DNA from 4 places in the Paenibacillus sp. cl141a genome. Region 2 is predicted to be linked to each of the others. Evidence: riboswitches for the same ligand, from Rfam matches in the RefSeq annotation. Region 2 holds a riboswitch; each other region holds the start of a gene.
What was found. A riboswitch is a leader RNA that binds a small molecule or an ion and turns the genes downstream of it on or off. The one in region 2 is predicted to bind cyclic di-AMP.

Region 1 (4,468 bases), on a different contig from region 2:
CTCGCCTTCCCACCACAGGCCTTGGCTGACTACGGTGCCCGGCAGCATTTTATCCGTCACCTTCGCCCGGACTTCATAGGTTCCGCGGTCATTATATACGATGACCATCTCGCCGTCCTGGAGCCCGCGTTCCTCCGCATCCGCCGGGTGAATCTGCAGGGCCGGTTCCTTCTCCAGCTTCTGATGCTTCTCCACGTTCGCAAAGGTCGAGTTCAAGAAGTTATGGTTCGGCGGCGATATGAACATAAGCGGATATTGACGCCCGCGGCCGCGCCTTACCCCGTCATATCCTTCCTTCAGCGGCACGTAGGTCGGAAGAGGCGGCAGACCTGCTTCCTCCAACTGCGCAGAGTATAACTCGATGCGCCCCGAAGGCGTCGGCAAACGGTCCAGATACGTGTCAAGCGGCGTCATGTCCAGCTTCACGTGGCGGTGTTCCCTCAGCTTGTCCAGCGTGACGCCGTTTAGATAAGGGTTATCCGGGAAGTCGAGCGCTCTTGCGATCATCTCTTCTTCGGTCTCATGAAAAGCCGGTTCCTGGAATCCCATAGCCCGTCCCAGCATGGAGAACAGCTCTACGTTGCCCTTGCTCTCCCCAAGTGCCGGAATGACCGGCTCCTGCAGCTGAACGTACTGATGCCAGTAGGAAGCGTACAGGTCCGTATTCTCGAACGAAGAGGTTGCCGGGAGCACGATATCGGCATACTTAGCCGTATCCGTCATAAACAGGTCATGCACAACCGTAAACAGGTCTTCCCGTGCAAACCCTTCCCTGACCCGCTCCGTATCGGGAGCCACAACCAGCGGATTGCTGCAATAAACGAAGAGCGACTTAATCGGCTGTTCGGTCATGGCAAGCGCTTCGCCGATCCGGTTCATGTTAATCGTGCGCGCTTCGGGATTCGGCCGGAGATCGGGACGCTCAAGCGCGTCGCTATCCATGCTGTTGTATCCGCCGTTCGACTTGGCGGCCCCTCCGCCCCGCTTCAGCCATTGTCCGGTCAAAGCGGGAAGCGCGGCAATGCTGCGCACCGTCAAGCCGCCGTTGTCGTGATGCTGAAGACCGTTGCCGATATGGATGTAGGAGGTATCGGCCCGCCGTAGAGTTCGGCCAATTTCTCGATATCCTCGATCGAGATGCCGGTAATGGAAGAAACGTACTCCGGCGTGTATTCTTTGACGTGCTCGCGCAAGGCTTCATGGCCAATCGTATACTTCCGGAGGAATTCTTCATTCACCATGCCGTCGCGGAACATGATGTGCATGAGGCCGACGGCCAGCGCCGCATCCGTGCCTGGATACAGCGGAATGAACCAGTCGGCCCATTGCCCCGTCTGATTCTTGTGGACATCGATCACAACGACCTTGGCACCGGCTTTGCGCGCTTTCTCTGCAATCACCATCTGGTGCATATTGGTGCTGACGATGTTGCCGCCCCAGACGAGGATGACGTCGGCTCGTACGGTGTCCTCCGGAACGGTTCCCCCATTAAACCCCATCACCGATTTCCAGCCCTCATTGCCCGCGGAATTGCAGATCGACTGCTTCAGGCGGCTGGCACCCAGCCTGTTGAAGAATCTGCGGTCCATGCCGTCGACGCTCAATATCCCCATATTGCCGTAGAAGCTGTAAGGCAGGATGCTCTCGGAACCGTATTCCTCGATCAAGTCCTTATAGCGTCCCGCAATCTCCTGAATGGCTTCGTCCCAGCTGATCCGCTCGAAGGCGCCCTCTCCCTTGGGACCTACCCTTCGCAGCGGATAGAGCACGCGTTCCGGATGGTACACCCGGTGTGCCATATTACGGACTTTATTGCAGATGGCTCCCTGCGTAATCGGATGCTCCGGATTACCGGTCACCTTGACGATTTTTCCGTTCTCTTTATGCAGCAGCAGGCCGCATGTATCGGGACAATCCAACGGACATACCGCCGGAAATACGCCGTTTTCCTGATGAATCATCGCTTGAGTCATTTCGTAATTCCCCCTTTTGCTCGGCTGCATCATATCCCTTTATCTTAAAAGAAAATCGGGGTTCCAGTAAAGTCATACATTTTTTTCTAATCAGGTGATTCACTTTTCTTCCCCCAGGGTATATTCCTATCAAGAGCAAAGAAGAGGAACCCAGACCCTTTCTCTTCCTTGCCGAATCATGGACCACTCCCAAAAAAATTCGCCATGCCAGTGTCTCCTCCCCCGAGACCGGCATGGCGAATTTGTTTATATGGCATCCTCCCAGTGACCGATGTCCCCACACCTAAACCTCCATATTATAGAAACTCGTGATTTTCGCAGAAAACATGCAAAATAAAAAGCCTGTCAAAGCCAGGTCGTTATGTAAGCGCTTATCTGTCATTTTTTATAAATAATTCTGTTCGAATGATCGTTGAAGGATGTTTTACAAACGATTGGAGCAGGCGTAATATACTATTCAGCTTCGAAAACATTCTTCATATTCACATGACATTCGCTTAATTTCCATGATGGAAAGCGGGGGAACCAACCGTATGGAGGGATACCTATAGGATCCTTCATCCATACTATGGGGTGAATCCTGATTCATTCGCGTACGTACGCCGCGATGGAGTCAGGTAGGGCGACTCTCACCGCCCGAATCCGACAGCTAACCTCGTCAGCGTTGATCGGGAGGGTTGTGAACTTGTGATCAAACACAGGGTTCTAACCTGTGTTTTTTGTTTGCCAAAAATCAGCATAGGAATGGCGACCGTTCCTATGTCCAGCTCATAAAAAACACCGATAGAAGTCCGTTCAGTAAGCTTCTACCATGAACTTAATCTTAAGCGGCGGTGAAAACAACCATGTTATCCTCAATCAAGCGCTTCCTCATCGGAAGACCGCTTAAATCAACGGAATTAGGCGAACAAAAGCTGAATAAAACCAAGGCCCTGGCCATCCTATCATCCGATGCGTTATCGTCCGTGGCTTATGGCCCGGAACAAATCCTCATTGTGTTGATGACCGTCGGAGCAGCTGCCTATTGGTATTCCATACCGATTGCCGTCGGCGTCCTGGTCTTATTGCTGGCACTTATCCTGTCGTACAGACAAATTATTTTCTCCTATCCGCACGGCGGCGGCGCATATGTCGTGTCCAAACGGAATTTGGGCATGTACCCGGGGCTGGTGGCCGGCGGTTCCTTGCTCGTGGACTATATCCTGACGGTTGCGGTCAGCGTGTCGGCCGGGACGGATGCGATCACGTCGGCTTTTCCGGAATTGCACGCCTATAATCTGCCGATCTCCATCGTGTTCGTTCTATGCTTGACCGTATTGAATTTAAGAGGGGTCACGGAGTCGGCCTCCATATTGGCTTATCCGGTTTACCTGTTCGTCCTTGCGTTATTCATCCTGATCGGGGTGGGGATATTCAATATTGCCACAGGCCATGCATCTCCGGACCTTCACACGCCGATCGGCACGCCCGTAGCCGGGCTGAGCTTGTTCCTGCTCCTGCGCGCATTTGCCTCGGGCAGCTCCGCCCTGACCGGCGTGGAGGCGATTTCCAACGCCATTCCGAATTTCAAAGACCCGGCCCCGAATAACGCGGCCAAAACCTTGGTGGCGATGGGATCGCTGCTGGCCCTGTTATTTTCGGGCATCGTCTTCCTGGCTTATTACTATGGGGTCAGTCCCAGCGAACAAGTCACGGTCGTTTCCCAAATTGCCGAGCATACCTTCGGGCGAAATGCGCTTTATTACTTCATACAAGGGACAACGGCCTTAATTCTGATCCTCGCCGCCAACACCGGGTATTCCGCTTTTCCCCTGTTGGCCGTCAATCTGGCGAAGGATAAGTTCATTCCTAGAATGTTCACCGTCCGCGGCGACCGTCTGGGATATTCAAACGGAATCATTATTCTTGGATTTTTCTCCATTCTGCTGCTGCTGGCTTTCGAAGGCAAAACCGAGCATCTGATTCCGCTGTATGCCGTCGGCGTGTTTATCCCGTTTACCCTCTCCCAGACGGGGATGATGGTGAAATGGATCCGCGAAAAGCCCGAAGGCTGGATCGTCAAGCTGATCATTAACACCACCGGCGCATGCATCAGCTTTATCGTGACCATGATCTTTTTCTTTACGAAATTCGCCCAGGTGTGGACCGTCCTGATATTCCTGCCGCTGATCATCTGGATTTTCACCCGGATCCGCAAGCATTACGAGGCGGTAGCGGACCAGCTCCGGATTACGACCTGCGAGCCGGTTAAGCCGATTGAGGGGAATGTCATCATCCTGCCTGTGGCAGGAATCACGCATGTGGTGGAGAACTCGCTGAATTACGCCAAATCGCTGGGAGCGGGCCAAATCATCGCAGTGTACGTGCCGTTCGAGCGGGAGGAGGAAGTCGCCTTCCAGGAAAAATGGAAAAAGTGGCAGCCGGACATCCGGCTGGTGACGCTGCACTCGCCTTATCGGAGCATCATTCAGCCGCTGACGAAATTCATCGATACC
Region 2 (4,468 bases):
GCAATCGGTCCCAGCACCAGCACAGGCAGGAAGGTCAAGGCACCGATGATCAGGACCACCGCGATGAGAATGCCGGCAAAAAGCTTATTATCTGTCCGGAACGTTCCGAGCGTCTCGGGAACCCGCTGCTTCCGCATCAGTGAGCCGCCTACCGCCAGCAGGGCAATCATCGAAATATAGCGCCCGATCAGCATGACCAGTCCGGTGCTGATGTTCCAGAACGGCGTGTTATCCGCAAGGCCCTCAAACCCGGAGCCGTTATTGGCGGCGGATGACGTGTATTCGTAAAGCACCTGCGAGATGCCGTGAAAGCCCGAATGGGCAATGCCCGCCTGTCCCGCATCCGTCATGAGCGCGAGCGCCGTCGGAGCAAGGATGATCAATGGGTGTACCAGAATGACAATCGCGATCAGCTTCATCTCCCGGGCCTCGATTTTTCTGCCGAGAAATTCGGGGGTACGGCCAACCATAAGACCGGCCAGGAACACCGCCAGGATCGCGTACATGAGCATATTCATCAGCCCGACGCCTTTTCCGCCAAAAACGGAATTCAGCATCATCAGGGACAGCGGCGTAATCCCGCCGAGCGGCGTGAGCGTATCATGCATGTTATTGACCGACCCGGTCGTGGCCGCGGTTGTCACCGTCGTAAACAGGGAGGATTGGGCGATCCCGAACCGGACCTCTTTGCCCTCCATGCTGCCTTGCGAGGCGTCGATGCCCAGCTGGTTTAATGCCGGGTTGCCGTTGGTTTCCGCAGCATAGTTCAAGGACAGGAAGCCGATAAACAAGGTCATCATTACCGAGAATATGATCCATCCCTGCTTGCGGCTCTTCGCGAACAAACCAAATGTGTAAGGAAGCGCCGCCCCCAGACTCCACATGGACAGAATCTCGATCACATTGGTCAGCGGGGACGGGTTCTCGAACGGATGCGCCGAGTTGGCCCCCATAAAACCGCCCCCATTGGTGCCCAGATGCTTGATCGATTCGAGCGCAGCCACCGGACCCGCCGCTATTTGCTGCTCGCTTCCTTCCAGCGTCGTGACGCTGAGCGTAGGCTTCAGGGTCTGCGGCACCTGCAGCGCCACCAGCACCATCGCAATGATGAAAGCAGCCGGAATGAATACCCGGGTATGCGCCTTAACGAAGTCCTCAAAAAAGTTGCCGACGGTCGTGCCCTTGCTGGTCACCGCCCGGATAAAAGCAATCGCCACGCACAGCCCGGTCGCTGCAGACGTAAACATCATCATCGTAATGACGGCCATCTGGGCCAGATAAGACAATCCCGACTCGCCGCTGTAATGCTGAAGATTCGTATTGGTCATAAAGCTGATAATCGTATTGAACGACACGGTCGGTTCCATAGGGCCAATGCCGTTCGGGTTCAACGGCAGCACCTTCTGCAGCCGCAGAATCAAGTAGCCCGCCGCAACCAGCACGATATTCGTTAACACAAAGCTGACGGTATATCCTTTCCATGTCATCCCCTTGCGTTCTTTCAAGCCGATCAGAGCAAAGATCGGTTTCTCCGCCCAGGAGAACCATCTGTCCGTTCCATTGCTTTCATAACGAAACACCTGATATAGATAAGTTCCCAGCGGCTTGACCAGCAGCACCAGAACGAGTATAACGATGGCAATTTGTAAAATGCCCATGACGAATGCCTTCCTCCTTCAGCCGTTTCCCTAGAATTTTTCAGGGTGAATCAGCGCATAAATCAAATAGAGAAAAATAGAAATCGTGAATATCAACATGATCATCACGGCTGATCAGCCTCCGGTTCCGAAACCACGCGCCCGCACCAGGACATAAACAGCATGAGCAGTCCGTAGGTTCCTCCCAAAATGAGCACCATATATAAATCCTGCATGAATGTAACCTCCCCTAACTCTTGTGGCGTCAGTCCACACGCTTAGCTCATTACGGATGCCATCAGAAAGGACACCTGATGATGATTCGTATGAAGCACCACATCGGCACCCAGCCCTTTGTATATCAAGCGCGGATTGCCGGAATGGGTGATCACGTAAATCGACTCCGAGGTCCATGTCCGGCAGATCCGTAAATAGCGGCAGCACAGATTCAAGCTGCTTTCGAACAGAAACACCTTGCTGACGGGAAACTCGGGAATGATCCAGGTCTGCTCGTCTCTTGTATCAATCAAAATGATGGGTTTGCAGCCCAGTTCTCGCAGCCTCTGCTGCTCAGCCCGGTTGTTGGCTATGGCCGCAAACGGAACACGTTTGTGAATCAGCTGGCGGACGAATTCCTCCCCGGCCTTGTTCGGCGCGGATACCAGGATGAATTCCTGTGGTTTCTCCATCTTCGTTTCTCCTCCTAAGGTCAGAAAGAGAAGGCAACAACAAAGAAGCCTGCGGAAAGAGAAGAACTCTTCCCGCAGGCTTCTTAACAGGACACGGTGAAATACACCGTAGCCCAAGTCCACGACAATCGTTGCCTCTCTCGATACGCTTACGAGGTTAGCTGACGGATTCGGGCGTGAGAGTCGCCCTACCCATAGACCGTTATCTTGTCTATAGGATTCACCCCAGAGAGATCAGATTTATCTCCCGACTGGTTCCCCCGTTCCTTTTCCATTCAAGGACTCAGCGAAAATTAAAAACGAGTAGCATGTTATTCTATTAGCCATTGACTTGTCATCCAGACTGGGCATAACAGCACAGCAACAGGAGGTTCACGCGGTGAGAGTCGCCTCTACCTTCAAATCTCAGCAAGGCCCATGGTGCCTTCTCCTAAGATTCGATCCATATAAAGAACCCGGCGTAGCTCTCACACTGCCTTTAGATCTTTGTGGAACGACTGTCCGTATGCCTTGGTCGTTGATGACCGTCAATTCATAGTTCGTATCATACGTCCGGCCCTGCAGGATGTAAATGTGAGCAAAAACACATCTGGCGTTATGTCGAACAGGAACCAAGCAGTATTTCGTCTTTATCTTCCGAATACTGCTCTATACTATGTATTTCTCTTGTTTTCTCTTATTTATCGCAATCCAACGAGATACCGAGTTTTTGCCACGATAATAGATGACACGGCCGATTGTACGCGTTTTCTTTTACCGTTTTCATCACATTTCGGAATCTATTGGTCCCATACGGTCATTTACTTTTCGTTTCCTCCGGCGTATGATTCATCCATCTATTCGAAACACGTTATACGCCGAGCTCCCGACAGACCGGGAGACGGGGGAACCAAAGTCACCAGTCTTCGATTGGTGACTGGGGTGAATCCGCTGCGCCTAGGATCGAAGGGCCCAGTGGTAGGGTGCTCTCAGTCCGAATCCGTCAGCTAACCTCGTAGGCGCGTTGTTGAGAGAGAATACCATCCAAGCTTTGGCATAGCGGCCGCCGGTATTGGGCCTCTAACCATAAATAGGCCTGGAGAGCATCTCTGCTCACCAGGCCTATTTGCCGTGCATATAACATGCTTATAAAGGAGCGTAGATCATATCATGACGAAACTCATCGAGGCAGCGCTTACACCCGTCATCGAAACCGCAGTGCCTGCATTAGGTGAAGAGACTATCGGCCATATGGAGATATTTCGTTTCGATCGGGGCTCGGCCGAATGCTTTATCCCCTGGAGCGATCAAGGCTGGAACTGCGGCTTGTTCAAAGTCAGCTGCAAAGACGCGGCAGGATATGTCGAATATGCCCTGCCAAGCACGAGAGAATTTTCGGACCTGGTCCGCTGGGCATCCGTCTTCTCAAGGCTGAGAGGCATGTCCGTGACTGAGGCCATTCGCTATGCCCGAAAGCAGCAGCAGTGGGGACCCGCACGGATGCAACTTGCTGTATCCGCCCTCGCCGATCTGGAGATCAACCTGCATCGGCACATCACCCGAGAGCGGTTAGGCGGACTGCCACTGGAGCGCTCTTTCCTTATGAATTGCTCGGAGGCGTATTATCATTTCTAGGGGCAACAGCTACAGAGAGCTACTATCCCCGTTTCCTTTGGATTGGGCACTTCTAAGCAGCCTGATGTTTTTTGAAACCATGAAGAACCCCGTCAAAAAGCCGCTTATTTTATCAGGCATTTTGACGGGGTTCTGCAATCGGATCCCGCTCACTTGAACATATTTTTGAGCACCATCATCAGGTTGGCCGGCTTCTCTGCCAGCCTCCGGGTGAAATACGGGTACCACATCGTTCCATAGGGCATATAACACCGGATACGGTAGCCGTCCTGCGCAAGCGCTGCTTGATCGTTCATCCGCAGTCCATACAGCATCTGAAATTCATAGTCCTGTTTGTCTATGCAACTCTGTTCGGCAAATACCTTCACCCAGTCGATGATGTTGTCATCATGCGAGGCAATCGCGACGTAGGAACCTTGGTCGAAATGCATTTTAATCAATTTCTTGTAGTTGTCAATGACCTCCCGCTTCTGCTGAAAGGCGATGGTCCCCGGTTCTTTGTACGCCCCCTTCACCAGCCGCAGATTA
Region 3 (4,468 bases), on a different contig from region 2:
ATTTCACCCTACGGATATCAGGAACCGGAACTATTTCAAAGCGTTATATTTCAGGGAACGTGGTGGGATCCTGTTTGAGATCGCAACCGATCCGCCCGGATTTACGGTGGACGAAGACCTGAACTCGCTGGGGGAACAATTAAAGCTTCCTGCCTGGTTCGAACCGGAGCGTGCCCGAATCGAGCAGGGGTTGGAGCCTATACTAATCAAAAATACAGGAGAGGGGCAACTCAAGTGATATCCATTGACCCGAATACCCAAAGCGAACGGGACACATACAAGCTGTTGATCGGAAGCGTCGTTCCGCGTCCGGTCGCTTTCGTAACGACATTATCGGCGGATGGCGTGCTGAATGCGGCGCCGTTCAGTTACTTTTCCATTGTGTCGAGCAATCCCCCTTTGCTGTCGGTTTCCGTTCAGCGAAAGAACGGTGCACCCAAGGATACGGCGAGAAATGCCATGCAGAGCGGCGAACTTGTCATCCACATCGTGGACGAAGATACCGTTGCAGCCGTGAACGAAACGGCGGCGAACCTGCCTCCGGACGAAAGTGAGCTTGACCGAACCCGTTTAACCCCGGTCGTTAGTGACGTTGTTAAGGTTCCCGGCGTTCTGGAATCCAAGATCCGCATGGAATGCGTGCTGGAGCAGGTCGTCACGTTGGATGGCGCGGATCAGCTGCCTGCCGCTGATCTATTGATTGCCCGCGTCGTCCGATTTCACGTGTCCGAGGAGCTCTACGAGCATGGCCGGATCGACGCATCGAAGTTGAAACCTGTGAGCCGCATGGCAGGAAATATCTATTCGACCCTGGGAGAGATGTTTACGATGGAGCGGCCGGTCTGATAGGGCTTGAGCTTGAATAGGGTTATTGCTTAGCGACTATTTTTAGCGAACATTCTTTTTCGTCGATAGGTTGCTGGTCATTCAGTAGGAAACGGGGGATTGGAATATCATGGTCGGTATTTGCCCATTCTACATGAATGGATAGCCGGTTGATGAATTTACAACATAGGAGTGATCAACGCATGAAATTTGATTCCAAGGTTGTCATTGTGACGGGGGGCGCCAGCGGGATTGGCGAAGCGGCAGTCAGACTTTTTGCAAAAGAGGGAGCCAAGGTCGTTATCGCGGATTATTCCGACCAGGGCCAAGCGGTTTCCGACGAATTGAGAGGAGTCGGCTTCGAAGCGCTGTTCGTCAAAACGGATGTAACCCAAGAGCAGGAAGTCGCAAAAATGGTGGATCAGACGGTGCAGCATTTTGGCCGTGTCGATGTATTGTTCGCCAATGCAGGCATTGCCCATGATGCTCCTGCCGATCAGTTAACGATGGATAACTGGCAGAGAACGATTGATATTAATCTGACAGGGGTCTTCCTGTGCGATAAGTATGTTATTCAGCAAATGCTGTCCCAAGGAACCGGAGGGGCAATCGTAAACTGCGGCTCGATCCATAGCCATGTCGGAAAAGCAGGGGTAACCGCCTATGCTTCGGCTAAGGGAGGCGTCAAGCTGTTAACCCAGTCGCTCAGCGCAGACTATGCCTCCAAAGGAATCCGAATCAATGCCGTGTGTCCGGGATATATCGATACGCCGCTGATCAAGGGAAGAACGGAAGCGATCACGCAGCACCTGGTCGGCCTTCATCCGATGGGCCGTTTGGGACAGCCGGAAGAAGTGGCCAAAGCGGTGTTGTTCCTTGCCAGTGAAGATGCCTCCTTCATTACGGGCACGAGCCTGCTGGTGGATGGCGGCTATACCGCAGTATGATGAGAAAAGCCCTGATGCTAAGCATCGAGGCTTTTTTTCAAGTCATTCCAGGCGTTGTTATCAGACTTATTTATGGAGTGTTTCAAAATTTTTTTTCGGTCCCGTATTTCATACGGGCAGACTGCCTAATCCGGGGCTCTTTCATGACATAAAACATATATGGCATGAACGATTTCCGCATGACCCGTCAAATGCCTGCTATATAGCGGAAAATGGAGCATGGATTCCATGACCAATCCGGTGTATGGACAGCCTTAAACAAGGTGTTCAAAAGGCTCGATATCCTCGTTGAAAAAACGGTATTTTTACTTCTGAATTTCCAGAAAAAGCGGTTAAAGGGGTTTGACTTTTCCTGTGCTTCCCTTTATCATGAACACACGCTTAGTTTCCGGCATACATATTCCGGAAAGCGGGGGAACCAGTTTCACCAGGGGCGAGTCACTTGGAATTCACGAGTGTAGGGTACCATCTTACCCGAGTCCGTCAGCTAACCTCGTCAGCAGTGGATGGGTCTTGCATACATAATGGATGTTCATACAAAAGGCCCTTTATTCTCTATAGGGGCCTTTTCTCTATTTTTTGACCCCCTGCTGGCGGAGCTATGTCTAGATCCCCTGTTTGGTGGTCTTTTTGCATTCAATTACAGAGGAGGGGCAACGTCTGCAAATGTGGAACGAATTGAATCGATCAGACGGCATGGGGGCAAAGCGTGCAAGGAAGCCGATGAATCATCTTCCCTGAAGCCTCGTCCCATGCACAGGTATCTGAATGTCTAAATATCCAAGTTAACACATGTGCTAACACGGATAAATTCGTCATGCCGTTTTTTTTAAGAAATTGAAAAGCTATTACGAAAGGTTGTGGAAGGTTTTGAAGAAAGTGGTTGTGCTGGTGTTGTCCGTGATGATGGTGGTATTGCTCGCGGCTTGCGGCGACAAAGGAAGTACGCTGGATCGAGCCATCGAGCAGGGATATATCACCGTAGGGTTTGCGAACGAGAAGCCGTATGCCTACAAAGAAGCCAATGGGGAGCTCACGGGCGAGGCGGTTGAGATTGCCCGCGTTATTCTGGAGCGTCTTGGCATCAAGGAGATGAGAGGGGAGCTAACGGAATTCGGTTCGCTGGTCGCCGGATTGCAGGCCGATCGGTTTGATCTGATCACGGCAGGCATGTTCATAAATCCGGACCGATGCTCTGCCGTCCTGTTCGCGAATCCGGAGTACAGCATCGGGGAAGCCCTTGCGGTAAAGCAAGGGAATCCGATGGAACTCGGAAGCTATGAGGACATTGCCAAGAATGAGCAGGCCAAGGTGGCCGTCATGACCGGCGCGGTCGAAATCGGCTACATGGAGAAGTCGGGCATTCCTGCGGACCGGATCGTACAGGTCCCTGACCAGGCTTCGGCGATCAGCGCCCTCCAGGCCGATCGGGTGCAGGCGATTACCATGACGGGGCCGTCCCTGCAGGCGATGCTGGATTCAGCCAGCGACGACAGCATCGAACGCGTGGATGATTTCGAGCAGCCGGTCATCGACGGCGAAAGCGTTCGCGGTTACGGGGCTACGGCTTTCCGCCAAGCGGATACCGAGTTCCAGGAGGCTTATAATGCAGAGCTTGAAAAGATGAAGGAGTCGGGCGAGCTGCTGGAAATTTTGCAAGCGTTCGGGTTTACGGAAGAAGAGCTCCCGGGTGAGATGACAGCCGCTGCGCTCTGCGGGGAATAGCATGCCGAATTCTTGGATCGATTTTCTTCCAACGCTGCTCAAAGGAGCAGAGATCACGATGATCGTCGCGTTCTTTTCAGCCATCCTGGCCATCGCGATGTCCTTTGCAGCCGGATTGTGCCGGCTGTCGAAGCTGTGGATCGTCCGCACGGCGACGGCCGTGTACGTCGAAATCTTTCGGGGAACCTCCTTGCTGGTGCAGCTCTTCTGGTTGTATTTTGCCCTTCCGTTCATCGGCATCGAGCTTCCGAAAATGCTGGCGGCGATTCTCGCGATCGGACTTAACTTCGGCGCGTACGGCTCCGAGATTGTTCGCAGCGCGGTGCTGGCCGTTCCGAAAGGACAGTGGGAAGCTGCCGTGGCGCTTAACATGAAGCCTTGGCAGAGGCTGTGGAACGTTATACTGCCCCAAGCGTCCCTGCGAATGCTTCCCCCGTTCGGGAATCAGCTTGTGGAACTCATCAAATCCACCTCGCTCGTTTATTTCATCACGATGGCGGATTTAACGTATCAGGCGATGGTGCTCCGCAACAATTACATCTCCTGGACGACTGAGATTCTGGTGCTTCTGCTCCTCATGTATTTTGTCATCGCCACGCTCGTCTCGATGGCGGTTCGACTGCTGGAGCGCAAACTGACCGCGGGGAGGCTGTAGCGGATGTGGGATTGGAAATATGTGTTTGAAATACTGCCGCAGCTTCTGAGTGCATTAAAAATGACGGTATGGGTCACGCTCTGTGCTTTTGTGGTGGCATTGATTATCGGACTGCTGCTTGCCTTTGCCGCGCGGAGTACATTTAAGCCCTTGTCGCTCATCACCAAAGGAATCATAGAATTTATTCGCAATACCCCCTTGCTGGTACAGGTGTTCTTTCTGTATTACAGCTTGCCGCTGCTGACGGGCATTTCGATTCCGGCCTTCTATGCGGGAGTCATCGGCCTGGGGCTGCATTACAGCACGTATCTGTCGG
Region 4 (4,468 bases), on a different contig from region 2:
CCAGCGCCCAGATGAGTGAGGTGATCAAGCTTGCGACAAAGGTATTGCGAACGATCTTTTTCACCATCTTGATGCCGAACAGCCGGTACACGGCCTCCTCGGATATGCCGGCCAGCCAGGCCATCAATGGAAACAGCCAAGGATACAGCATATTGTAAGGCGATTGCGTCGCATCCGTGGTGGACCATGTATTCAGGGTCAGACTAAGACCGATAAAGATGACGGATTGGACGCCAAGCAGGATGAAGGCCCACATATACCCTAGCTTCATGCTATCCAGCACGTAATGCCCGTATCCGGGTTCTTTGGCGCGCGGCCATGGATTGAGCCCGTCTTCTTTATGCCATAGCCCGCTGCCGCCGACAAGGGAGAAATAGAGCAGGGCGGAGAAAACGAGCGAATAGACGGCATAGAAAATCATCATCCCGAGCACGCCGGTTTGCGACATGCCTTCGGATTTGAAAACGGGAATCAGATTGTACGTATTCAGCATCTGAATGACGAACAGCAGCGCCGATAAGAACAGGCCGCGCTTAAACGAGGTGTAGGCTCTGGTCTTCACGCTGTACACAATTGCAAGAATGCCCAGGATAAGGGTGAACAGTCCGTACCCTGCGAGCGTCAGCAGCGTGGCATCCTGCGTCTGCTTGTTGACATAAGCGGAGTGGGCGGCCGGGACCGAGAAGGAGGGCTCGTAAGAGCGCAATTTCCCCTGCTCGAAGGTGAAGCGGTGCTCCAGCCTGGAGTCCCCGATCCTGGATTCAGGGTCCACATATTGGAGACGGGGCTCCCCTTCCTTCGTAACCAGCTCCAGATTCGACAGGTCATAACCCGCCCGCTGAAGCCATGGCTCGGCCAGCGCCTGCTTCTCGGCCAATGTCATGCCGTCCTCAACGACGAGCAGCATCTGCTTCTGAATCTCGCCCTTGTTCAGCTCGATCCGGTCATAGCTGGAGCGGGCATAATCATACGAGAATCCGACGACCCCCGAATTCTGCATGTGCACGTCCACATTGAGGGCATCGCCTCCAGGCTCGCTGAAGCGAACGCGGTATACGTCATAGGGATATTTGGCTTCATAGGTTTTGTTATATTCCGAAAGCCTCTTCTCCTTCGCCAGATATCCGTAAAGTTCCGATTTGGATTGATATGTAACCAAGGCTTCGTCCGTGTCCGCAGCCGCAAACTGCAGATGCTCCTGAGCAAACCTTGAAGCTGCCTGCCGAGCCTGCTCCTTGGAAATAATATCCGGCGAGGCCATCTCGGTATCGTCCGGATTCGCCCACGGAAATACCTGAAATAATAGGAACAGAATCAGGCCGACTGCGGCAGGCGCGATGAGCTGCTTCAGATTGGGCTTCAGCTTCAAGGGCTCTCTTGCACGATTCATGAAACTCCTCCTCTAAGAAAGTTGATACTCCCACTGGTATTCGATATGTCTGATTAAGAACGCATAGAGTCAATATAACATAGTATGAAAGCCATAAGCAGCTTATCCCAATTATCGGAATATTGAAATAAATCGATGAAAATGAATGAAAGGTTTCGAAAACGTTAGAGAACCCTACGCTTGTATTCTTGAATATGCCCAATTCGCGCTCTTTTAAAGATATTTCGGGCGAAAAACGGCATTGGGTTACGTACCGGATTGAGTTATAATCACATCATGCTTGAAGGAACCGAATATTCCAGCCGAATTTCGTAATGAAAATGGGGGAACCATGTAATTGGGGTGAATTTCATTATTCCCGGAATAATGAATAGGGCGACCTGTGGAAATGCCCGAATCCGTCAGCTAACCTCGTAGGCTGTTGCACAGGAACCAGACCGAAAGGCACTGCGTTTTCCAGTGTCTTTTTTCGTTGATTTTTTTAAAGAAGGTGTCCGATTGAACGCTAAATTGCACTGGCTTACATTGTCTCCGCCTCAAATTCTCGTGCTTGGTTTTGCGGCCATCATCTTCATCGGGACCGGGCTGTTAATGCTGCCAATCTCGACGACGACGGGCGAACCGCTTGCATTTATTGATGCCTTGTTCACTTCGACCTCGGCAACGTGCGTAACGGGCCTGGTCGTGGTGGATACAGGAACGACATTCAGTTCCTTCGGAGAAGTCGTGATCATGCTGCTGATTCAGATGGGCGGGCTCGGATTCATGACGATGGCTACTTTATTCGCCTTGGTTCTGAAGAGGCGCATATCGCTCAAAGACCGTCTAATCTTGCAGGAAGCGATGAATCAGTCCTCGATGGAAGGCATCGTAAGGCTGATACGCAGAGTATTGCTGTACTCGCTTGTCATCGAGGCCTGCGGCGCAGTCCTTTTATCGGTTCGTTGGGCGTTTGATATGCCGCTGGGCCGGGCGATATATTACGGTGTTTTTCATGCGGTGACGATGTTTAACAATGCCGGCTTCGATTTGTTTGGCGATTTTCGGAGTTTGACCGGGTATGTATACGATCCGGTAGTCAACTTCGTCGTGATGTTCTTGATTGTTTCCGGGGGCATTGGATTTATTGTGCTGTCCGATCTGATCGATTACCGAAAACAGCGGAGGCTCTCCCTGCACTCCAAGGTGGTGCTCACGATGACGGCTGCCTTGCTTGCGGTCGGATTTATCGTCATTCTCATATTTGAATTTACCAATCCGAGAACGCTGGGTTCCCTAAACTGGGGCGGGAAATTCTTCGGCGCGTTATTCCAATCCGTAACGCCGCGTACGGCGGGAGCGAATACTATAGATATTACGGGGCTCAGACAGGCAACGCAATTTTTTATCGTTATTCTGATGTTTATCGGAGCATCTCCAGGGTCAACCGGCGGCGGCATCAAAACCACGACCTTTACCATTATGGTAGGCGCGGTCATTGCGATGATGCGCGGGCGGGAAGACATCGTCATGTTCCGTTATCGCCTGGCCCAGGAGCGGGTGCTGAAGGCACTGACCATTGCCTTGCTGGCCCTGCTGCTCGTTCTTACCGTCTCGATGATTCTGTCGACGACAGAGGAAGGGGACTTCCTGGAGATTCTATTCGAAACGACATCCGCCTTCGGTACGGTGGGTCTCTCCATGGGCTTAACGCCCGATTTGACCGTGTTCGGCAAGATCCTGATCAGCCTTACGATGTTTGCGGGTCGATTGGGACCTTTGACGCTTGCTTATGCACTGGGGCCGAAAAAGGGTAAAGAATTATATCGTCATCCGGAAGGCAAAATGATAATTGGATAAGGGGTACAGGAGAGCCATGAAACCAAAGCAATTTGCAATCATCGGTTTGGGGCGATTTGGCGCCAGTCTGGCGCTGGAGTTGATGGAACAGGGATATGAAGTGCTCGGCATCGACCGGAACGAAGAGGTCGTCGAGGACATGAGCGAGCTGCTGACCCATACGGTGGTGGCGGACGCGACGGATGAGGAAGTGCTTAAATCACTTGGCATCCGCAACTTCGACTGCGGGATCGTTGCGATCGGGAACGACATTCAGATGAGCATCCTCTCCGCCATCCTGTTGAAAGAGCTGGGTGTCGCGATGGTCGTTGCGAAGGCGATTTCGGTGCTGCACGGCCGGGCGCTGGAGAAGCTTGGCGTGGACCGGGTCATCTTTCCCGAGCGGGATATGGGGATCCGGGTAGCGCACCAGCTCGTGACGCCAAACCTGCTTGATTATATCGAATTATCCAAGGACTATCTGATTGTGGAGATGACAGTCACGGACTGCATGGACGGAAAAACGCTGAGCGAGCTTAATACGAGGGTCCGGTACGGCGTCAGCGTGGTGGCGCTGAATAAACAGTCCGGCATTATCGTAGCTCCGACGGCCATGGACGTCGTGAACTCCGGCGACATTATGGTCGTCATCGGCTCCAATGACAACGTGGACCGCTTTGAGTCCGAAGTCGTGAATATGCTCGAAAAATAAATATAGTAGAAAAAACTGACGATCGCGAAAAATCGTCAGTTTTTTTTCGATTTATTTTCCTCCAGCTTGCGGAACAGGATCTCCGTTTCTTCGATCCAGCGGCTGGCCGCCTTGCTCAGCTCCGAGGCTTGACCGTAGATCAGCGAAGTCGTTCGCCGGGTTTCGATGAGTGCCGGAATATGAATGTCGACCAGCCCGTTATCGGACAACAGCTGCGGCCTTAGATAAGATTTGGGCAGCAGCGCGGCCGCCTTGCAGGTCGGGATCAGCCTGACGATCGCTTCGAAAGAGTCGATCTCCATCCGGATATCGGGCATGATGCCCCAGCGGTGAAACAGATCGTCCGTCAGCTTGCGGTACCAGGTTCCGGTCGAAAATATGATCATCGGCAAGCCTTGAAGCTGTTCGATGCCCACATCCTCGATTTCCGCCAGCGGATGTGAAGACGGGATGACAAGCTCCAGGTGGTCATCGAACAGCGGGATGCAATTCAAGCCCGGCTGATTGATGGATGAAGCAACAATGCCGACATCGACCCGTTTATCCCT

Region 1: another riboswitch for cyclic di-AMP. It lies ahead of BMX45_RS11850 (APC family permease); the one in region 2 lies ahead of BMX45_RS13970 (hypothetical protein).
Region 3: another riboswitch for cyclic di-AMP. It lies ahead of ehuB (ectoine/hydroxyectoine ABC transporter substrate-binding protein EhuB); the one in region 2 lies ahead of BMX45_RS13970 (hypothetical protein).
Region 4: another riboswitch for cyclic di-AMP. It lies ahead of BMX45_RS05380 (TrkH family potassium uptake protein); the one in region 2 lies ahead of BMX45_RS13970 (hypothetical protein).

What each region holds. Positions count from the first base shown of each region.
Region 1 covers NZ_FNZO01000003.1:416,067-420,534, reverse strand. The annotation lists partial or broken gene BMX45_RS11855 (molybdopterin-dependent oxidoreductase) at 1-1,961, opposite strand, end outside; cyclic di-AMP (ydaO/yuaA leader) riboswitch at 2,458-2,653, shown strand; gene BMX45_RS11850 (APC family permease) at 2,819-4,468, shown strand, end outside.
Region 2 covers NZ_FNZO01000004.1:274,799-279,266, forward strand. The annotation lists gene kdpA (potassium-transporting ATPase subunit KdpA) at 1-1,658, opposite strand, end outside; gene BMX45_RS32240 (potassium-transporting ATPase subunit F) at 1,689-1,763, opposite strand; gene BMX45_RS13970 (hypothetical protein) at 1,916-2,326, opposite strand; cyclic di-AMP (ydaO/yuaA leader) riboswitch at 2,457-2,625, opposite strand; cyclic di-AMP (ydaO/yuaA leader) riboswitch at 3,172-3,344, shown strand; gene BMX45_RS13975 (hypothetical protein) at 3,476-3,940, shown strand; gene BMX45_RS13980 (proline dehydrogenase family protein) at 4,090-4,468, opposite strand, start outside.
Region 3 covers NZ_FNZO01000013.1:169,319-173,786, reverse strand. The annotation lists gene BMX45_RS26955 (ring-cleaving dioxygenase) at 1-238, shown strand, start outside; gene BMX45_RS26950 (flavin reductase family protein) at 235-846, shown strand; gene BMX45_RS26945 (SDR family NAD(P)-dependent oxidoreductase) at 1,029-1,772, shown strand; cyclic di-AMP (ydaO/yuaA leader) riboswitch at 2,141-2,287, shown strand; gene ehuB (ectoine/hydroxyectoine ABC transporter substrate-binding protein EhuB) at 2,676-3,497, shown strand; gene ehuC (ectoine/hydroxyectoine ABC transporter permease subunit EhuC) at 3,499-4,152, shown strand; gene ehuD (ectoine/hydroxyectoine ABC transporter permease subunit EhuD) at 4,156-4,468, shown strand, end outside.
Region 4 covers NZ_FNZO01000002.1:65,082-69,549, forward strand. The annotation lists gene BMX45_RS05375 (CPBP family intramembrane glutamic endopeptidase) at 1-1,390, opposite strand, end outside; cyclic di-AMP (ydaO/yuaA leader) riboswitch at 1,681-1,825, shown strand; gene BMX45_RS05380 (TrkH family potassium uptake protein) at 1,889-3,229, shown strand; gene BMX45_RS05385 (potassium channel family protein) at 3,246-3,920, shown strand; gene BMX45_RS05390 (LysR family transcriptional regulator) at 3,956-4,468, opposite strand, start outside.